Regions from separate parts of the Massilia sp. TWP1-3-3 genome, predicted to be linked through region 4. Evidence: predicted binding sites of a transcription regulator. Region 4 holds the regulator's gene; each other region holds the start of a gene.
What was found. Region 4 encodes sigma-54, which starts transcription at its own class of promoters, with help from an activator protein. Its sites were predicted from a motif close to TGGCANGNAANCTGCTTT; they were not measured.
Positions count from the first base shown of each region.

Region 1: pepA (flocculation-associated PEP-CTERM protein PepA) is a predicted target of sigma-54. The motif match lies at 2,238-2,255, and genes of this name have one in related genera.
Region 2: pedF (cytochrome c-550 PedF) is a predicted target of sigma-54. The motif match lies at 1,756-1,773, and genes of this name have one in related genera.
Region 3: ACP7D4_RS03370 (EDSAP-1 family PEP-CTERM protein) is a predicted target of sigma-54. The motif match lies at 2,701-2,718, and genes of this name have one in related genera.

Region 1 is NZ_JAFCWX010000002.1:131,184-135,393, forward strand. It holds gene icmF (fused isobutyryl-CoA mutase/GTPase IcmF) at 1-1,904, shown strand, start outside; gene pepA (flocculation-associated PEP-CTERM protein PepA) at 2,308-3,171, shown strand; gene ACP7D4_RS02345 (molybdopterin biosynthesis protein MoeY) at 3,347-4,210, opposite strand, start outside.
Region 2 is NZ_JAFCWX010000038.1:15,453-19,662, reverse strand. It holds gene ACP7D4_RS24915 (DUF2868 domain-containing protein) at 1-210, shown strand, start outside; gene ACP7D4_RS24910 (DUF3482 domain-containing protein) at 207-1,685, shown strand; gene pedF (cytochrome c-550 PedF) at 1,812-2,285, shown strand; gene ACP7D4_RS24900 (substrate-binding periplasmic protein) at 2,295-3,119, shown strand; gene ACP7D4_RS24895 (TonB-dependent receptor) at 3,116-4,210, shown strand, end outside.
Region 3 is NZ_JAFCWX010000003.1:14,707-18,916, reverse strand. It holds gene ACP7D4_RS03375 (XrtA system polysaccharide chain length determinant) at 1-1,339, opposite strand, end outside; gene ACP7D4_RS03370 (EDSAP-1 family PEP-CTERM protein) at 1,696-2,631, opposite strand; gene ACP7D4_RS03365 (N-acyl amino acid synthase FeeM domain-containing protein) at 2,942-3,685, shown strand; gene ACP7D4_RS03360 (FAD-binding oxidoreductase) at 3,700-4,210, shown strand, end outside.
Region 4 is NZ_JAFCWX010000001.1:198,738-202,947, reverse strand. It holds gene lptC (LPS export ABC transporter periplasmic protein LptC) at 1-570, shown strand, start outside; gene lptA (lipopolysaccharide transport periplasmic protein LptA) at 567-1,172, shown strand; gene lptB (LPS export ABC transporter ATP-binding protein) at 1,169-1,927, shown strand; gene ACP7D4_RS00925 (RNA polymerase factor sigma-54) at 1,941-3,425, shown strand; gene hpf (ribosome hibernation-promoting factor, HPF/YfiA family) at 3,496-3,849, shown strand; gene ACP7D4_RS00915 (enoyl-CoA hydratase/isomerase family protein) at 3,943-4,210, shown strand, end outside.

The sequences.
Region 1 (4,210 bases), on a different contig from region 4:
GCTACCACAAAACGACCAGCCGGCAAGTCAAGCTCGCGCGCGAACGCCAGCAACTGCTTGAAACCAAGCGCATGCTGGTCGCCGCCGCCAAGAGCGCCGACTTCGACGACCTGATCACCGAGCGCGATCATGCGCTGGACGCCAACGCCAAAAAGCTGCTGGCAATGTGGCCCGACATGCAGGCCGCTTACGGCGGCGACGACTATGTGGTCAAAATCCGCGACAAAGAACTTCGCACGGGCCTGATTTTCACGACGCTCTCGGGCACCAAAATTCGCAAGGTCGCCCTGCCCCGCTATGAAGACCACGGTGAAGTGCTGCGCTTTTTGATGCTGGAAAACGTTCCCGGCTCGTTCCCGTTCACCGCCGGCGTGTTCGCCTTCAAGCGCGAAGGGGAAGATCCGACCCGCATGTTCGCCGGCGAAGGCGACGCCTTCCGCACCAACCGCCGCTTCAAGCTGGTCTCGACCGGGATGGACGCCAAGCGCCTGTCGACCGCGTTCGACTCGGTCACGCTGTACGGCGCCGACCCGGCGCTGCGCCCCGACATCTACGGCAAGGTCGGCAACTCGGGCGTCTCGATCGCCACGCTCGACGACATGAAAGTGCTGTACGACGGCTTTAACCTGTGCAGCCCGAGCACCTCGGTCTCGATGACGATCAACGGCCCGGCGCCGACCATCCTGGCGATGTTCATGAACACCGCGATCGACCAGCAGATCGACAAGTTCGTGCTCGAAAACAGCCGCCAGCCGACGCTCGATGAAACGGCCAAGATCCGCGCCTGGGTGCTGTCCAATGTGCGCGGCACGGTGCAGGCCGACATCCTGAAAGAAGACCAGGGCCAGAACACCTGCATCTTCTCCACCGAGTTTTCGCTCAAGGTCATGGGCGACATCCAGGAGTATTTCGTGCACCACCTGGTGCGCAATTTCTACTCGGTGTCGATCTCCGGGTACCACATCGCCGAAGCGGGCGCGAACCCGATTTCGCAGCTCGCCTTCACGCTCTCGAACGGCTTCACCTTCGTCGAAGCCTACCTTGCGCGCGGCATGCACATCGACGACTTCGCGCCGAACCTGTCGTTTTTCTTCAGTAACGGCATGGACCCGGAATACGCGGTGCTCGGCCGCGTGGCGCGCCGCCTGTGGGCCATTGCGATGCGCGACAAGTACGGCGCGAACGATCGCAGCCAGAAGCTCAAGTACCACATCCAGACCTCGGGCCGCTCGCTGCATGCGCAAGAGATCGACTTCAACGATATCCGCACCACGCTGCAGGCGCTGATCGCGATCTACGACAACTGCAACAGCCTGCACACCAACGCGTACGATGAAGCGATCACCACGCCGACCGATGAATCGGTGCGCAGGGCATTGGCGATCCAGTTGATCATCAACCGCGAGTGGGGCCTGGCCAAGAACGAAAATCCAAACCAGGGCGCGTTCATCATCGAAGAATTGACCGACCTGGTCGAAGAAGCGGTGCTGCAAGAGTTTGAACGCATCGCCGAGCGCGGCGGCGTGCTGGGCGCGATGGAGACCGGCTACCAGCGCGGCAAGATCCAGGAAGAGTCGATGCTCTACGAGCACCAAAAACATGACGGCACGCTGCCGATCATTGGTGTCAATACCTTCCGCAATCCGAAGGCGAACGACACGCCGCAAAAAATCGAGCTGGCCCGTTCTACCGAGGACGAGAAGCAGTCGCAGTTGACGCGCCTGGAACAGTTCCATCAATTGCATGCGGCCGAGGCGCCGCAAGCGCTGGCCGCCTTGCAGCAGGCGGCGATCGACAACGCCAATGTGTTCGAAAAATTGATGGATGCGGTGCGGGTTTGTTCGCTGGGGCAAATCACCACGGCCCTGTTTGAAGTGGGCGGGCAGTACCGCAGGAATATGTAAGCCTTGCAGCGCGCTTGCACTTTATTGGGCTGCATTCGCGCGGGTCGCTGATCACAGGTGGCGTTTTTCATATGAAAGGCCCGGGGGGAACATGTCACATCGAGATGGAAACCCCCGCAACACGATCAGCGAATGCAGCTGCGGCGTGTTGTCCTATATAAAATTACTTGATCATCCTACGGCGAATGCGCCTTGCGACCGAAGTTTCATAAGCATTTCCGCCATTCCAGTAAATTTCCACGTGGAATTAGTCTGTCGACAAACTTTACACCGGGCTACCTCGAGTTTGCGCTAGATCATATAAGTCATTGATTTTAGGGCAATTCCTTAATCGGGCACAAGACTTGCTACATGAGGCTATGTAGGCGAAAGCCCGATTTAATTAATTCTCAAGGACAAGATCATGAAATTCTTTACCAAACTCGCAGCAGCTGCGGCAGTCTCGCTGGCAATGGTCGGCACGGCAAGCGCTAGCACCGTTCTGAACAACTGGCAGTTCAACCCACTGGGTACCGGCGTCGCCACCGCACAGACCATCAACGAATACCTGGACGTGAACGGCAACGCTTTCATCCAGCTGAACGCCACCAGCGCATCGACCTTCAACTTTGTCGAGCACGCAGTGTTCAACATCTCCCAGGCTGATAGCAATGGCGATATCTTCACCGATACCTTCCCAGGCGGCTACGTTACTGCAACCTTCGAAGCGTATGGCTCGGGTCAATTCGCAGGCGGCTTCCAGTTCGCTGGCGGTACGATCACGATGTACCACAACACGACCAAAACCTACGGCACCACCGCTGGCGTGTTCGGCGCGAACACTGGCACCCAAATCGCCCAATTCCAGGTCATGCCAGGCGGCGGCGGTCTGGTAGACGGCACGGGTAACCCAACCGGCAACGGCCAGATCACCGTGAACGCCAAGGCGACCACGCCGGGCGGCTTGCATGCCGGCTACTTTTTCCGTGAAAACGGTAGCGATCTGGCCAATGAAGATCTGCTGGCGTTTGCATTTACCAACGCCAATGGCGTCGGTCCAAAAGGTCTGACCCCTACCCTGGTCAATGAAGTTGCTTGCCAGTTCTCGCACTACACGGGTCCAGGCTGCGGCGCTGGTACCTACTCGAACGTGGCGGGTAACCACTTTTTCGTCAGCAACAACGGTCAGTTCAAGCTTGCCGAAGTGCCAGAGCCAGGTTCGCTGGCCCTGTTTGGCTTGGCAATCCTGGGCGCCGGTGTTGTCAGCCGCAAGCGCAAGCAAGCTTAAGTTTCGACTTGGCTAGCAAGCTTGGCTAACAAGCTGAGCAAAATAAAAGAGCGAACTTCGGTTCGCTCTTTTATTTTGGGGGAAGACAAAGCGGCGACCCCAGTGCTCTGTTTTTGTTTGCAGAAAAAAACGGACCAGAGTCCGCTTTTTTGTCTCCACCGGCAAGCCGCGCACTTCAAGGGAGCATCAGCTCGCTTAACGGCTTGCGCGCGGAACGCGCCGCTGGCGCCTTGCCCGCCCCCACGCGCCCCATATAGACGGGAAAATTAACGTCGGTGAACACCAGCGCGGCCGTATCGCGTTCCAGCCGCGCCGCCAGGCCATGCAGGCTGGCGGTCTTGGTAAAGACGGTCTGCTCGCGCACGTACTTGGAAAAAATGAGCGGCGTCATTTCGGGCTGCATCTGCAAACCGAGTTCGGTCACGGTCAGCCAAAAGCGCTGCAGCGCGCGCCCGGCGGCGACATAATCGTCGATGCTGCCCGGCTTGCGTTTCGCCTTGATCACGAAGTGCGCCGCGCAAGCGATGCCCGGCACAAAGTCCATCTGCAGGCGCGGCGCGGCCGTGCCCATCCACCGGTTCATCGTGGCCAGCCGCTGCCAGCTGACCATTGCCCATTGCATCAGCTTCAAGGTCATCGCATCAACCCCCAGGGCCTGGTCGGGCACCCGGTCGGGGCTGTGGGTCACGCCCCAATGGATAATCTTGCGGTGGGTTTCATACGCTTCGGGCATGGTCAGGCGCAACTTGGCGTTGTTGAACATCAGGCGCGCCGCGCGCAGCTTGGGACCCATGCCTTCGATCCATGTCAGCACATAGTCGTCGCCCACGGCCGCCTGCAGCGCCGCCTTCTCGGCCCCGGTCAGCATGCGCGTACTCATCGGGCGGCGCTGCACGCTGCGGCGCGTAATGGCGCCGATCAGCGCGCTCGGCTTGACGGCGGCGTCCGGCACCAGGCGCACGTCGAACACGGGGCGCTGCTCGGCGCTGTCGGTGCGGCGCGCAATGTCGGCGCGCAAACCGTGGCCGCTGGCGGCAAT
Region 2 (4,210 bases), on a different contig from region 4:
GTGCGCACCTCGAAACGCGGCGTGGCCGTGCTGATCGACGAATCATCGCTGGCCGAACGCAGCGACGAAACGCGTATGGCGCAGCGCGTCGCACTATGGCAGGAATTTTGCAGCTTCCATCGCGCACCGGCCACCATCATTAACCTTCGCAATCCACCCCAGCGCCCGCTCGACCAGGACGCCGGACTACGGGTATCGAAACCTTCATGAACGACACAGCCGCCACCATCCAGTTTGCGCTGATCTCGCATACCAACAACGGCAAGACCACGCTGGCGCGCACGCTGGTCGGGGTCGACGTGGGCGAGGTGCGCGACGCCGCCCACGTCACCGTGCTGGCCGAAGAGCACACCTTGCTCAAGACCGCCGAGGGCGACGCCTTGCAGCTATGGGACACGCCCGGCTTTGGCGACTCGGTGCGCCTGCTGCGCCGCCTGGCAATGGCGGGCAACCCGATCGGCTGGTTCCTGCGCGAAGTGTTCGACCGCTACCGCGACAAGCCGTTCTGGCTCAGCCAGCAAGCATTGCGCACCGCCCGCGATTCTGCCGACGTGGTGCTGTACCTGGTCAATTCGTCCGAACTGCCCCGGGATGCAGGCTACCTGCCGGCCGAAATGAAAATTCTTGAGTGGCTGGGCAAACCGGTAGTGGTCTTGCTCAACCAGATGGGCCCGCCCCGGCCCGCCAATGAGGAAGCGGCGGAGCAGGCGCGCTGGAAAGCGCACCTGGATCAATATCCGATCGTGCGCGACGTGCTGGCGCTGGACGCCTTTGCCCGCTGCTGGGTGCATGAGCGCGTGTTTTACGAGGCGGTCGGCAAGCTGCTGGACGAGTCCAAACAAGCAGGATACGCGCGCCTGCTGGCCCTGTGGCAGGCCAACAACCAGGACCGCTTCCATGAAGCGATGCGCGTTGCCGCCGTCCAGCTAGCCGCAGCGGCGCGCGACAGTGAACCGATCGCGCTGGCCGACACCGGCTTTCTGCAAAGCGCCATGAAGGCGGTCGGCCTGGCCAAGTCGGCCGACCAGCAGCGCCAGGAAAAGGCCATGGCGGTGCTGGTCGAGCGGCTCAATGCCGGCATTGGCGAAACCACGCGCGTGCTGCTCAAGCTGCACCGGCTCGACCCTGGCGAGGCTGCCAGGATCAATGCGCGCGTGCGTGAAAACTTCAAGGTGCGCGCGCCGGTCGACAAGGCGCAGGCCGGCTTGCTGGGCGCGGTCGTCTCGGGCGCGGCGACGGGCTTGTCGGCCGACCTGATGACAGGGGGGCTGACCTTCGGCGCCGGGGCGCTGCTGGGCGGCGTGGTGGGGGCCTTGACGGCGGCCGGCGCCGCATGGGGCTTTAACACCAGCACCGAGCGCAACAAGACCACCGTGGAATTTGCCGACGAATTCTTGCACACGCTGCTCCTTGGCAGCGTGCTGCGTTACCTGGCCGTGGCCCACTTCGGGCGCGGACGCGGCAATTTCGTCGAGGGCGAGGCGCCCGCGTTCTGGCAGACCGAGGTGGAAGCGGCGGCCGCGCCGCACGCGAACGAACTGGCCGGCCTGTGGAGCGCACTGCGCCAGGAAGACGACAGCGGCAAAGCAGGCGAGCGCCTGCGCCAACTGCTGACTGCCGTTGCAACCCACGCGCTGTCGCGTCTTTACCCAACGAAGGTCGATCCGGAACTGCACGGTCGGTAACGGTGTGACAACGCTGGGATACCTGTTCCATTTCGGGACAGGTGGCGCAGGCGCTGCGGCGTGGCAGCCATGGCATGGCAATTGCTCCTGTTGATGTATTCATCCATCAAAACAGCAGGAGACACCATGAAAAAATCCCTTCGCAGTCTGGTACTTTGGGCAGGCCTGGCCAGCGCAGTCACCACCTCCATGTTCGCCATTGCGCACGGCAACGTCACGCCGCAGGCGGTCGACACCGCCGGCCTGCCGCCGCTGGGCGACAAATGGCGCGACGAAAATCCCTTCAAGACCAACAAGCTCGCGCTCAAGATCGGCGCCTCGGCGTTTGGTCAGAACTGCGCGCGCTGCCACGGCATCGACGCCATTTCGGGCGGGATCGCGCCCGACCTGCGCTTGCTTGACCGCGACTGCGTGGGCTTGAAGGTCGAAGCCAAGAAGCTGGCCTGCTCCAAGGAGATGGACGCCTACTTCCTGACCTCCATCCGCGGCGGCAAAGTGCGCAATGGGGCGGTGTACATGCCCTCCTTTGAAGGCGTCTTCAACCAGGAAGCCATGTGGTCGATCAAGACCTATCTCGAATCGCGCCGCGAAACCAAATAGGGAGGGCACATGACTACGATCCGTGCACTGATCGCCGGCGCCGGCGCCTGCGCCGCGCTGGCGATGGCAGGCCCCGCCCACGCCGACTGGCAGAAAATTCAACAGTCGGGCGGCCTCAAGGTGGCGGTCTACAATGAGTTTGCGCCGTTCTCGGACGAAGGCCAGGGCATCGACGTCGACCTGGCGCAGGCGCTCGCCAAAAAGCTGGGCCTGCGCCTGAACCTGCTGCCGTTTCCGGCCGGTGAAGAGCTGGGCGACGACCTGCGCAACATGGTCTGGAAAGGCCACTACCTGGGGTACGGCCCGGCCGACGTGATGCTGCATGTGCCGGTCGATAACCGGCTGATGGCGGCCAATCCGCAAGTCGTCATTTTTGCGCCCTACCATGTCGAGGGCGTGCGCCTGGTGCGCAGCGCACGCACGGTGCCAAGCTTTGACGGCGTCGATTCGCTGGCCGGCAAACGCATCGGCGTGGAGAAAGTTTCGATTGCCGCGATGGTGATGCTGGGGGAGGGCAATGGAAAATTTACCCCTGGCGTGAAGATTTATCCGAGCGCGATCGAGGCGCTTGAAAAACTCAAGGCTGGCGAACTGGACGCGGTGCTTGCCACCCGCTCGGAAATCGACTCCGTGCTGCGCGGCGACCGGGCTTTTCCAGTGCACGACATTGCATTTCAGCGCCTGCCGCGCTCGGGATGGGCGGTCGGCATGGCGGTGCGCAAGGACGACACCGAGATGGCCAAGCTGCTGCAGCAAGCCATGAACGAGATGGCGGCCAGCGGTGAGCTCAAGGCGATTTTCGCGTGGCATGGGGTGCAGGTCGTCACGCCATGAAGCGCTGGTGCGGGGCGCTGGGCCTGGCGCTGGCGTGCCAGCCGGCGCTTGCCGACACCGTTGAAATCGTCGGCACTGCGCCCCTTGCTGGACTGGGGATTGAACGCAAGCTGCTGCCGTACTCGGTGCAACTGGCGGGCAGCGACCAGATCGGCGACGCGCATGCGGGCAACCTGGCGGACTACCTGAACTGCAACCTGAATGGCGTGAACGTCAACGACATTTCGGGCAGCCCGTTTCAGAACGACGTGGCCTACCGCGGCTTTCGGGCCTCGCCGGTACTCGGCACTGCGCAGGGCTTCTCGGTCTACCTGGACGGCGTGCGGGTCAACGAGCCGTTCGGCGACGTGGTGAACTGGGACATGCTGCCCGAATCCGCGCTGGCCAGCGTGCTGCTGGTGCCCGGTTCAAATCCCGTGTACGGACTCAATACCCTGGGCGGGGCGCTGGTGCTGACCACCAAAAGCGGCGCCACGCACCCGGGAGGTGAAGTCGATCTGTCAGTCACAAGTGGGGGCCGGCGGCGGCTCGACCTGGCGCTGGGCGCGGTGCATGGCAACTGGCACAGCTTTGTTGGTTCGACCCTGTTTGACGACGATGGCTGGCGCGACCATTCGCAGGGCCGGCTTGGCAATGTGTTTGCCAAGGTCGGACGCGACGACGGCGTGTCGGCGGCCAGCGTGTCGCTGCTGGGCGGGCGCAGCCAACTGCGCGGAAACGGCTTGCTGCCCGACGAACTGGCGCAGCGGGACTGGCGCGCCGTGTACACGTTCCCTGACGAGACGCGCAACGCGCTCTGGCAACTGGCTCTCAATGCGAGCCGGCGTTTTAACGGCGGCGCCGTGCTCTCGGCGCTGGCCTATGCACGCCGCAGCCGCAGCGACACCGTCAACGGCGACGTGGAGGAAGGGCCCGCAGGCGTGTTCAATACCACCAGCACGCGCCAGCGGGGCCAGGGCGCCAGCGTGCTGCTGGGCGTGCGCGGCAAGCGGCACCGTATCGACATCGGCGCCACGGTTGACGCCAGCGCCGTCGCCTTTGCCCAGTTCGAGCAAGATGGCGTGCTGACGGACGAACGCGGCATCGTTGCC
Region 3 (4,210 bases), on a different contig from region 4:
GGAGGGCGGCAAAGGCGCCCGCGCCCAGTGCGGCCAGCATGACCATCGAGTACAGGAAGGGGCGGTTGGGGCCGGACGGGGTGACCGGCAACGTAGGCGGATCAATGATCTTGAACGTCATCATTTCGGTGGTGGAACTCAGTTCGCCCGACAGCTTGGCCGCCTCGCGCTTGCTGATCAGCTTTTGATAGTTGTCTTTGTTGATCTCGTAGTCGCGGTTGAGCTGGGACAATTGCGACTCCACTTCGGGCACCGCGCGGCTTTGCTCTTCAAGGCGGGCATGGCGCGCGCTGTATTCGAGCACCCGCACGCGGATAGCCGCGATCCTGGCGTCGGCCTCGGTCAGCGCCACCTTGAGCTGCTGTAGCATGGGACTATAGTTGCGGCCCGGGTCGCTGTCGGACAGCGGATGCCGGCTTTCCTCGACCTTGCGCGCTTCGAGCTGGCCGAGCAGGCGGCGGGCGGCGACGATGTCGGGATGCTGCTCCGTGTATTGCAGGCGCAGCATGTCGAGATTCTTGTTGACCGTGTCGATGCGGGCGTCGAGCTCTGGATTATTGATGCGCACCTTGCCGCCACGCTTGGGGGCGTCGCCGCGGATCTGGGCAGCGATGGCCTGGCGCGTCTGTTCGGCCTCGGCCAGTTCGAGGCGCGCCGTGCCGAGCGCGTCGGCAGCTGCAGCGAGCTGGGCGCTGTAATCGGCGCCCAGGCGCGGCAACAGCCCGGCGTTGCGCAGCTTGAATTGCTTGACCGAGTTCTCGGCCGCCACCAGGCGCTGCTCGTAGCTGTTGATTTGTTCGTCGATGAACTGGACAGCCTGCTGCGAATCGTTCTTCTTGCCCTTGAAACTGCCTTCGACAAAGATGGTCAGCAGCGACTGCACCACGTCGCGCACCAGCTTGGGGTTCTTGTTGGCGTAGCTGATGGTGTAGATGTCGTGGGTGTTGGTGCCGGTAATCTTGATATTGGCCATGAGCTGGGCGACCAACTCCTCCTTTTGGCGCGGCGTCGTCGCCTGCACGTCCATGTCGGTCATGCGCATGATGCGCTCAAGATTGGGTCGGCTGAGCAGCGTACGGCTCATGATCGACACTTGTTCTTCGACATTGGGCATGCTGGTCATGCCGGCCAACAGGGGTTTCAGGATGCTTTGCGTGTCCACATACACGCGCGCGCTGGTCTGGTAGTCGTTGGGCAGCGTGAAGACGGTTGCCCAGCCGGCCACGGCAACCATCCACATGATGGCGATCGCGTACCAGCGGTATTTCCAGATGCCGCGCACGTGTGAAAGCAACTGGCTGATGAGGTCCTCCATATCGTGCGGTTCTCCGTTTGTCATGCAGCGGTTCGAAGCGCGAAGGGACTTCGCTACCCATCCGATTATATGGCCGTAGAAACCAGGAAATATTGCTAGTCACGGGGCCGTTGATTACCGTCAAAAGGCTTTTTCCTCGACCACGGCGCAGCGTTCGCCAAGAAAAAAATCCCGGACAGTGCGCGCCCTGGCCGGGTGAAAATGCCTACTGGCTGGCAGTGGCATCAGGGCTTCCAGCGGCAATCTGGCGCTCGCATCCCCAGCAGGCCCAAACCGCAACACGGAATCGAACGCCCTGGCGTGGCCACGTCCGCTTGGGCCACGATGTCGTCAGATACCCCGTCCACGCACAGCGCGGACGGGTACTGCTCACTGCGCGCTCAGGCGCTGCGGCGGCGCTTGAAGGCCGTCATGCCCAGCAAGCCTAGGCCGAAGATGGCCAAGGTGCCAGGTTCAGGCACGCTTGCGCCCTGCAGCGCATTGGCCAGCGTGTTGTGCTGCACCGTCAGCTGATAGGTGTCCTCGCCGTTGAGCAGCGGGGTGGTGGTGGTGAAAAAGCCGCTGCCGGGGTTGTAGGTGGACAGGCCGGCAAAGGTGCCGGTGCGGCTGACGTTGGCGTCGCCATTGAGCGCGCCCGGCTGGTAGGACAGTACCAGCGCGCCTGTGGTCAGATTGACAATGTTCAAGCTCCACGACAGACGTGCGATGGCGTTGGTGACGGGGCCGGCGGTGGTGTAGGCCTGGGTGAACGGGGTGGCGTCAAAGGCGAACGTCATGGTGTCGGCGTCGCCCATGGTGAAACTGAACGTGGTCGAGGTGCCAACGTCGGAGTCGCCCGAAGCGGAGCCTGCCGATTGCAGCGAAGCGTCGGCGCGCGTTTGCGCGGTAGCGCCGGCAGGCCGACCGCCAACGGCGATGGCGCTGCCGGTCAGGAACTGGTCGGCGTAGCCGAAAGTGCCCGGCACCGGTGGCGGCGAGGGAAACGGGGTGTAGTCGTTTTCGCCGCGCGGTGGATTGGGCAAGCCGACGAACTGGTGGGCGACGTCGGGATTGAGGCCCGACAGGATGGAAAAATCCTGCGGCGTAGCGACCGAGGTGACGCCGTTCAGGCTGGCGCGCGCATGGGCTGAATTGACGCCGTCGAGCACGTCGAAGTCAGCCGGCACATAAGCGGAGCCGTCGGCGTGCAGCAGGCGGAAGTTGTTGATGGTAAGGATGGACTGGGCGAAGGCATCGGCGCGGGCGTTGCCCATCAGGCCGACGGACAAGGTGGCCAGCGCAGCCGACATGACCAAGGTTTTGCGTGAAAGTTTCATGGATCGATCTCCGGTGGGGATAAATAACGAGAAAGCTTGGGGCGCACATCAGGCCGCCGCAACTGTCTCTATGCAGCATCCATGCCAGTCCATTTTTTCCTTAAAAATCATAACCTTACAAAGAATTCCAGACGCCAACGCCGCCCCGGCGGGGCCGCTGCCAATTTTTCCGACGCTGCCAATTTGTTCGCGCGCAATAGTAGAAGCTCGCCACAGGGGAACTTCCGTACGGATGGGCCGGTCTGACCTTGACAACATATCGTTCGCGCCGGCAAGCGGTGCTAAAACGCTCACCTGGAAGGAAGACAACATGATCAAAGAGGATCTCGCCATCGCCACGTTCGCATCGCCCACCGGAATGCGCGATTTGTGCATCGGCGAAAGCGGTACGCCGCCAGACCTGGACCATCCATTGGACCTCCAGGTGTTTCATATCAGGATGGCAAACTCGGCCGGTCGCCGGGAAGCGGCCAGTCTCTTGATTCGCAAGATGTACGGCTGGCGCGGCTATTCGGTCGACGCCAATGAGCCGCACGAAGCGAACAAGATCACCCTGTATGCAGAAACGGGCGGCGTGGTGGTGGGGACGATGAGCCTGTGCCTGGACAGCGAAACAACGCTGCCGGCCGACGAAAACTTTGGCGACAAGCTCGAAGGCTTGCGCCTGCAGGGGCGGCGCCTGTGCGAGCCGTCGCGCCTGGCCATCGACAAGGGCGTCACCAAGCGCGTGTTCGCCTCGCTGATCCATATTTCATATATTTACGCGCATAACATCCACGGCTACACCGACTATGTGATCGAGGTCAACCCGCGCCACGTGATGTTCTACAAACGGATGCTGGGCTTTTCCGATTTCGGCGAGGAGCGCCAGTGCACGCGCGTGGGCGCGCCGGCCGTGCTGCTGCGCCTGCCGCTGTCGGAGATGGGCGCCATGATCCGCAAGTGGGGCGGCCTGATGGAGCAGCACGGCGAAGAGCGCTCGTTCTATCCGTATTTTTTCCCCATCTGGGATGAACCGGGCATCACCTCGCGCCTCATGACCGGCCGGAATTGACCGCCATGACCGCCATGACCACCACCGCCGCCCCTGCAGACCAGCACCAGGACGCCAGCCCCATCGAGCCCGCTAGCGACCTGCCCGGCACTGAAAGGCATGCACCGCTGCTCCGCGCCATGCGCGACATCGTCGGCCCCGGGTATGTCCTGTCCGACGAGCTCACGCTCGAACGCTACGCGCGCAGCACCGCGTCGCGCAGCACGCGAGCGCTGGCCGTGGTCTACCCCGGCGGGCACGCCGAAGTGGTGGCGCTGGTGCGCCTGGCCGCCGCGCACGGCATTGCGCTTTACCCCGTCAGTACCGGGCGTAACTGGGGCTATGGCGATGCCTGCGCGGTGGGCAACGGCCAGCTTATTGTCGAGCTTTCGCGGATGAACCGCATCATCAAGGTCGACGCCGAACTGGCGTATGCCGTGATCGAACCGGGCGTCACGCAGCAGCAACTGTCGGACTACCTGCGCGACCAAGGCCTGAACCTGTGGATGGACTGCACCGGCGCCGGCCCGGACACTAGCCTGATGG
Region 4 (4,210 bases):
CCGCTGCTGCTGACCATCACGGCGCTCATCTTCTCCGCCTTGGGCAGCTTCTGGCTGGTGCAGGTGATGCAGCGCGGCGACGGCCAGGTCGATCCGGCCGCAGCCGGCAACGAGCCTGACTACATCGTTGAAAAATTCAGTTTCGTGCGCATGACGCCCGAAGGCAAGCCGCGCTACCTGTTCTACGGCGCCAAGCTGACCCACCGTCCGCTGGGCGACGTCTCGGACGTCGAGCAGCCCATGCTGCAAAGTCTGGCGCCCGGCCAGAGTCCAATGACCGTCAAGGCCAACACAGCGCGCCTGCGGCATGCGGACGACCAGGTCGACCTGTTGGGCAAGGTCGACGTCTTTCGCCCCGCTTCGCCTATGGCGCGCCTGATGCACATGACCACCGAAGCGCTGACCGTGTTTCCGGAAGAAGACCGCATGGAGTCCCGCGTGCGGGTCGACATGGCGCTGGGCGCCAACACCATTACCGGCGTCGGCATGAAGGCCAACAACGCCACGCGCCAGGTGCAGTTTGCCGGCGGTGGCCAGATCATCGTTCCACCCAAGGGCAGTAGAAAATGAAAAAAATAATAGCAATTGCAGTGTTTGGCCTAGTGGCGCTGGGCGCCTCGGCCGAGAAAGCCGACGCCGGCAAGCGCGCGGTAATCGACTACGGCACGCTGCTGGTGGACGAAGTCGCCCAGGTCACCATCGTTACCGGCAACATCGTCGTCACTAAGGGCACGCTGGTGCTGCGCGCTGAAAAAGCGGTGATCAAGACCAGTCCCGAAGAAGACATGCAGGTGACGCTCACGGGCGTGCCCGGCAAGATGGCGACGTTTCGCCAAAAGCGCGACGGCGGCCCCGAGCTGTGGGTCGAAGGCAATGCGCAGCGCATCGAATACGACGAGCGCAGCGGCGTCGTCAAGCTGTTCGGCAGCGCGCATATCCGCCAGATCGAGGGCAGCACCATGACCGACGAAATCAAGAGCGAATTCATTTCGTACGACAGCATGCGCGAGGTATTCACCGCCCGTAACGACGCCAGCGGCGCGAGCAAGCCGGGCGAGGGCCGCGGCCAGCTGATCATCGCGCCGCGCAAGCCGCGCGCCGCGCCGGCGCCAACCGCGCCAACTGCGCCAACGGGGCCGACTGGCACGCCAGCTCCGACGGGCATGCCATGATCGAACCGAAAGCTTGTGGCAGCACGCTGATCGTGCGCGGCCTGCAGAAAAGCTACGGCAAAAAACTGGTCGTGCGCGACGTATCGCTGCAGGTTGAATGCGGCGAGGTAGTCGGCCTGCTGGGGCCCAACGGCGCCGGCAAGACCACCTCGTTCTACATGATCGTGGGCCTGGTGCCGTCGGATGCCGGCTCGATCGACATCAGCGGCGTGGATATCTCCAGCCTGCCGATTCACCGGCGCGCCGCGCTCGGCCTGTCGTACCTGCCGCAGGAAGCGTCGGTGTTTCGGCGCCTGACGGTCGAAGAAAACATCCTCGCCGTGCTGGAACTGCAAAAGGTCAACGGCAAGCGCCTGAGCAAACCAGAACTCAAGGAGCGGCTCGACACGCTGCTGCATGACCTGCAGATCGAAAAGCTGCGCGAGAACCCGGCCATGTCGCTGTCGGGCGGCGAGCGGCGGCGCGTGGAAATCGCGCGTGCGCTGGCCACCAATCCGCGCTTTGTGCTGCTCGACGAACCGTTCGCCGGGGTCGATCCGATCGCCGTGATCGAGATCCAGCGCATCGTGCGGTTCCTGAAGGAGCGCGACATCGGCGTTTTGATCACCGACCACAATGTGCGCGAAACGCTCGGCATTTGCGACCGTGCCTACATCATCAACCAGGGTGCGGTGCTGGCCTCTGGCCGTCCGGACGACATCATCGCAGACGAATCGGTACGCCGCGTTTATCTGGGTGAGCACTTCCGGATGTAAGCAGGTCAAACCGATGAAACAATCCCTGCAACTACGCACCTCGCAGCACCTTGCGCTCACGCCGCAGCTGCAGCAGTCGATCCGCCTGCTGCAGTTGTCCACGCTCGAACTGCACCAGGAACTCGAACAGCTCCTGACCGACAATCCGCTGCTCGAACGGCTTGACGATCCGCTCGACCATTCGGTGCGCCTGCTGGCCGACGGCGCCATCGGCAGCAGCGCCACGCCGGCCGAGGCGCCGCCCGAACCGGGCGCGCAGGATGCACCGGCGCCGGCCGAAGGCCAAAGCGCCGATGCACCCGAGGGGGAAGCTGCCAGCAACAACGACAACAACAACGACAACGACGGCGAGTGGGGTGACCTGGGCCGCGCCAAGAGCAGCGACGACGAAGATTCGCGCCCGCAGCTCGAGGGCAGCGCGACCACCCTGCGCGAGCATCTGATGGAACAGATGCGCGTGCTGGTGCTCGAAGTGCGCGACCGCGCGCTGGTCGAACTGATCGTCGACGCGCTCGACGACAACGGCTACCTGACCGAGACGCTGGAAGAAATCCATGCGCGCATGCCCGAAGAACTCGAGATCGATTTCGATGAATTCAAGACCGCGCTGTCGCTGCTGCAAAGTTTTGATCCGGTCGGCGTGGGCGCGCGCAATGCGTCCGAGTGCCTGGCGCTGCAGATTCGCGCCATGCGCGGCGTGCCGCTGGTGACGCGCCGCATGGCGCTGGCCATCGTCGAAAAGCACCTGACCTGGTTCGCCCAGCGTGAATTCAACAAGCTGAAAAAAGCGCTCGACTGCGACGACGAAGACTTGCGCGAGGCGCAGACCATCATCCGCCGCTGCAATCCGCACCCGGGCGCCGTGTTCGCCTCCGATGTGTCGGACTTCGTGGTCCCGGACGTGATTGTGCGCAAGGCCAAGGGCGGCTGGTCGGTCTCGCTCAACAACGACGTGATGCCGCGCCTGCGCGTGAACAATATGTACGCGAGCCTGCTCAAGCAGGGCAAGGGCGAAGGCCAGATGGGCGCCCAGTTGCAGGAAGCGAAGTGGCTGATCAAAAACATGCGCCAGCGCTTCGACACCATCTTGCGTGTCTCCGAGGCTATTGTTGAGCGCCAGCGCAATTTCTTCAGCCATGGCGCGGTAGCCATGCGTCCCCTTGTGCTGCGCGAAATAGCTGATACACTTGGTCTACACGAGAGTACTATTTCTCGTGTAACAACTCAGAAATTCATGCTGACCCCGCATGGCATGTTTGAGTTGAAATACTTTTTCGGTAGCCATGTCGCCACCGAAGCGGGGGGAGAAGCATCTTCCACGGCGATTCGTGCACTCATCGTGCAATTGACAGGAGCAGAAGACCCTAAAAATCCATTATCCGATAGTAAGATTGCGGACATGCTGGGGGAACAGGGTATGGTCATCGCTCGCCGCACCGTTGCCAAGTACCGCGAAGCGCTCAAAATCCCGCCCGTCAGCCTCAGGAAGTGTCTGTAATCGGCATTTTTATGCCGTTCCTCTGCGCGCCGCGCACGAACGGAAAGTGACACCATTATTAGGAGTGTGTATGAATCTCACAATTAGCGGACATCATCTCGAAGTGACCCCAGCCATCCGTGAATACGTACAAACCAAGCTCGAGCGCGTCAAGCGCCATTTCGATCACGTGATTGATATTGCCGTGATCCTCACCGTGGATAACCTGACTGAAAAAGAAAAACGACAAAAGGCTGAAATCAACCTTCGCCTGTCGGGCAAGACCGTGTATGTAGAAAGCCTGTCGCATGACCTGTACGCCGCTATCGACACCCTGATCGACAAGCTCGACCGTCAAGTCATGAAGTACAAGGACAAGGTCCAGGACCATAATCACCAGGCCATCAAGCACCTGCCTGAAGAAGAACTCCCTGAAGCCATCTAAGGCCCGGGATTCTTGACACGAGGGCGCCTGCGGCGCCCTTTTTGCATCTGCGGAGGCTAAAATATGGGTCTATCCATTTATTGTCAGCCTTCCATGAGCGAATACGTCCAGACCCGCGTTGCCAACCGTACCGGCATCATCACCCTCGACCGTCCCAAAGCGCTTAATTCGCTGTCGCTGCAGATGGTGCGCGACTTGACGGCGGTGCTGCAGGCCTGGCGCGCGGATGACGCCGTCGATGCGGTCGTGCTTGGCAGCAGCAGCCCCAAGGCGCTGTGCGCCGGCGGCGACATCCGTTTTTTCCATGAGGTGGGCGGCAAGAGCCCGATGGGCGGCAGTGCCTTGCTGGAAGACTTTTTTA